2 regions of the Lachnospira intestinalis genome follow, and region 1 is predicted to be linked to the other one. Evidence: a T-box and tRNA genes for the amino acid it is inferred to sense, from the RefSeq annotation. Region 1 holds a T-box; the other holds one or more tRNA genes.
The links. A T-box is a leader RNA that pairs with one kind of tRNA and senses whether it is charged. The one in region 1 lies ahead of WMO37_RS01810 (valine--tRNA ligase), so its partner is inferred to be a tRNA-Val.
Positions count from the first base shown of each region.

Region 2: it encodes a tRNA-Val, which carries the amino acid that the T-box ahead of WMO37_RS01810 (valine--tRNA ligase) is inferred to sense. The anticodon was not compared.

Region 1 is NZ_JBBMFS010000001.1:366,273-368,475, forward strand. Features, by position in the region: gene WMO37_RS01805 (M48 family metallopeptidase) at 1-557, shown strand, start outside; T-box leader at 640-919, shown strand; gene WMO37_RS01810 (valine--tRNA ligase) at 983-2,203, shown strand, end outside.
Region 2 is NZ_JBBMFS010000006.1:79,065-81,267, reverse strand. Features, by position in the region: gene epsC (serine O-acetyltransferase EpsC) at 1-281, opposite strand, end outside; gene ispF (2-C-methyl-D-erythritol 2,4-cyclodiphosphate synthase) at 313-855, opposite strand; tRNA gene WMO37_RS08510 (tRNA-Met) at 1,015-1,088, opposite strand; tRNA gene WMO37_RS08505 (tRNA-Val) at 1,105-1,177, opposite strand; gene WMO37_RS08500 (hypothetical protein) at 1,320-2,123, opposite strand; gene WMO37_RS08495 (hypothetical protein) at 2,160-2,203, opposite strand, start outside.

The sequences.
Region 1 (2,203 bases):
ACTACATTCCAGACACCACCCCACCCATATCCTACACAATCATCCACTCCGCCCGCAGGACACTGGGGCTTGAGGTGCGGAACGGGAAGGTGACGGTGCGTGTGCCGGACCGACTGCCGGAGCGGGAAGCCGAGCGTTTCGTGGCAAAGCACACAGACTGGATTATAAAAAAGCTGTCCGAAGATAAGCAGCGACAGCAGCAAAAGTCGGCTTACCGGATTCCGGCACCACAGGAACTCACACAAAACCAGATAGAACAGATGAAGCTGGAATTTGATACAAAGACAAAAAAATATGCAGGGCAGATGGGCGTTACCTATGGAAGAATCACAATCCGCAACCAGCAGACACGATGGGGAAGCTGTAGCAGTAAGGGAAATTTGAATTTTAATTACAGGCTTTTTTTTCTGCCGGAGGAACTTCGGGATTATGTCATTGTGCATGAACTGGCGCATAGGCGGCAGATGAATCATTCTAAGTTATTCTGGGCAGAGGTGGAAAAGGTTCTGCCGGATTATAAAGTGCGCAGGCAGGCTTTAAAGCGGATTGTAATCTGAGCAATAGAAAACAAATAATTTTATTTTTTCCCCGATTTGCTTGCATTTTTTTAAACTTCATATTATGATAGAAAGCAATGAGATAAATGCGAGGAAAAAGAGGAGTAGACAGGCTTCTGCCGCAAGAGAGAACCATTCACGGGCTGGAAGGTGGTTTCGGATCAGAACTGTTGAAGGTAGCTTTGGAGCAGCACAGCTGAACACAGACGGCACAAGCGGCATGGTCTGGAAAGTAGGTAGTGACGTATCCTGCGTTAAAGGAGAATGAGGATTATGCGTTTCTTCTATATAATAGTAGGTGTTATATCAGAAACAGCCGCATGATTGAACAAAGGTGGTACCGCGTTATATACGCCCTTTGCAGCAACGAAAGACGCTGTAAAGGGCGTTTTTTGTAAAAAGTTACAAAGAAAGGATTTTAACCCATGAGCAAAGAATTAGAGAAAAATTACAATCCTTCCGAAATTGAGGAAAGACTGTATCAGAAATGGCTGGATAAGAAGTATTTCCATGCTGAAGTAAACCGTGACAAGAAACCATTTACAATTGTTATGCCGCCTCCAAACATTACAGGTAAGTTGCATATGGGACATGCACTCGATAACACGATGCAGGATATCCTCATTCGTTTTAAGAGAATGCAGGGATATGAAGCACTCTGGGTTCCGGGAACAGACCATGCAAGTATTTCTACAGAAGTAAAGGTTACCAATGCCTTAAAAGATGAAGGAATTGATAAGCATGAACTTGGCAGAGAGGGCTTCTTAAAAAGAACATGGGAATGGAAAAAAGAATACGGCGGTACGATTACAAGCCAGTTAAGAAAAATCGGTTCTTCCTGCGACTGGGACAGAGAACGTTTTACCATGGACGAGGGCTGTTCAAAGGCAGTACAGGAAGTATTTATCAAATTATACGAAAAAGGACTCATTTACAAGGGTTCCCGTATTGTCAACTGGTGTCCGGTATGTAATACTTCCATTTCCGATGCAGAAGTAGAACATGAGGAACAGGCAGGACATTTCTGGCACATCAATTATCCGGTAGTTGGCGAAGAAGGCAGATTTGTTGAAATCGCAACGACCAGACCGGAAACACTGCTCGGCGACAGTGCGCTGGCTGTAAATCCAAACGATGACCGTTACAAGGATTTAGTCGGCAAAATGGTTGAACTGCCTTTAACAGACAGACAGATTCCGATTATTGCAGATGAATATGTTGATATGGAATTTGGTACAGGTGTCGTAAAGATTACACCGGCACATGACCCGAACGACTTTGAAGTCGGTAAGCGCCACAACCTTCCGGAGATTAACATTTTAAATGATGATGCAACCATTAATAATCTCGGCGGCAAGTACGCAGGCATGGACAGATATGAAGCCAGAAAAGCCATGGTGGCAGACCTGGACGCACAGGGCTTACTGGTTCGTGTAGAAGACCATGTACACAATGTAGGTACACACGACAGATGTAAGACAACGGTTGAACCGATGATTAAACAGCAGTGGTTCGTTAAAATGGACGAGCTGATTAAGCCTGCCGTAGAGGGCGTAAAGAACGGCGACATCGAATTAATGCCGGCTTCTATGGACAAGACTTATTTTAACTGGACAGACAATATCAGGGACTGGTGTATTTCAAGA
Region 2 (2,203 bases), on a different contig from region 1:
ATGGCTGTTTCACCAATAACCACGCCATGTCCGTGGTCGATAAACAGGCCTTCACCAATCTGGGCGCCCGGATGAATCTCGATACCGGTCTTTCTTGCCGTTTTCTGCGAAATGCGGCGCGCGCGGTAATAATGCTTTTTCAGGTACAGTTTATGCGCCTTGCGATATTTTAAAATTGCATGAAAACTCGGATATAAAAACACTTCCATCGTTGATTTTATTGCCGGGTCCCTGTCCTTTATGACCGCAATTTCCTGTTTTACATATTTAAAAAACTCCATGTCTACTCCTCAATGTCTGATTGCTGTTACTTTATTTTACGGAACAACCGCCACATCCGCCACAACAATTTGTCATATCCGAATCGCCATAGATATAATTAGTCACGTCATTTAAGCTGCAAACCGCCTGGGAAGAAATGCCCTCTCCCGTACCGGTAAAGCCAAGTCCTTCCTCGGTCGTTGCCTTTACATTGACACGGTCGATGTCAAGCTTTAAGGTGTCTGCAATATTTTTGCGCATTTCATCGATATACGGACGCATTTTCGGCTTCTGCGCAATAATCGTTGCATCAATATTTTCAATGACATAATTCTTTTCATCTAAAAGCTTTCCAACCTGTCTTAACAGTTCCAGACTGGAAATGCCTTTATATCTGTCATCGTTGTCCGGAAAATGCTTTCCAATATCTCCAAGCGCCGCCGCACCGAGCAGTGCGTCCATAATCGCATGAAGCAGGACATCCGCATCAGAATGTCCCAGCAGACCTTTTTCATACGGAATTTCCACTCCGCCTATAATCAGCTTTCTGTCTTCCACCAGTCTGTGTACATCATACCCCATTCCAACGCGCATTTTCATTCTCCTTTCTGACTGCTATCATTTTATTTTCCCGTAAAAGAATACCATTATTCTATGAATTGTACAAGTGAAAATATTTCCGCTTTGGCAGTGTTTTACGGTATTCTCCCTGTATATGCAAAAAGGACACCTCTGTTCAAGGTGTCCATGTAGTAGCGAGAGGGAGACTCGAACTCCCGACACCACGGGTATGAACCGTGTGCTCTAGCCAACTGAGCTATCTCGCCATATTCTTTTCATGTATGGGACCTATAGGGCTCGAACCTATGACCCTCTGCTTGTAAGGCAGATGCTCTCCCAGCTGAGCTAAGATCCCATATTCAAATTCATGATAAACAATCGCTACAACCGCTTGCGCTGTGTTGTTTGTTTTTGTTCTCTCGTGAACTGACTTGGTTATTATAATACGATAACCGCGTAAATGTCAAGCACTTTTTTCAACTTTTTTTGAGATTTTTTTATTTTTTCTGCAAACCCACAGAAACAGGGGCTTTGTAAAGGAATGGCAGCTCCGGTAATTCGTTCTTTTCTATGATTGATTCCAACATTTCGGCAAATTCTTTCGAATTACGAATCTGATACTGCATATGATTAAATCCGCTAAAAACCGGAAAGTTCCCATATTTATAAGTCTGCATAACGGCATTTCTGTATTTTAAATGGTCTTCCACACTGCCAAACTCCCAATATGTACTTTTTTGTAATTCTTCGGGCAAATCCGGGAATGCTTTATCCTCCAGACTGTCCATAAGCTGTCTTTTTAAATTTCCATATGTTATCGTTCTGCCTGCTTCTATAAAATACGGCTTTATATTATCATCATCGCACCACATGATTTTTTTTAATGTTTTTCCTTTTGACCGGTAAATGCTTTTTATTGCCAGATATATGAACGGAACCATTATCTTTCTCAATGTCTTTCCAATCTGTGCAAACTGCCCGCCGTCAAAAAAGACATGTTTTACGGGTATCTGTGTATTGGTTAGAAATGCCATTGCAAGGTCTGCGCCGATTGAGGAAGCCACCACAAGTTCTATCTCACGGATTCCCTGTTCTTTTAAAAATGTCATTATCTGCTGTATTTCATCTGTTTTACTGCGATATTTTTGTCCGGCACAATATACTGTCGAAGTCGGCATAATGCAGTAATATTTCTGTTCCAGACACTCTGCTACCGGCATACTGCTGTCACCCGTCACTCCCATTGCATGAAAAAATAATATTGCCGGTTTTGATTTGTCACCTGCTGTTTTAAATATCATATTTTCCCTTCTCTCTGTGCAAATTATATGTGTGCCTTACTCCATGCTTCCTATATTAAAATTGTACTCATCTGCTTCCC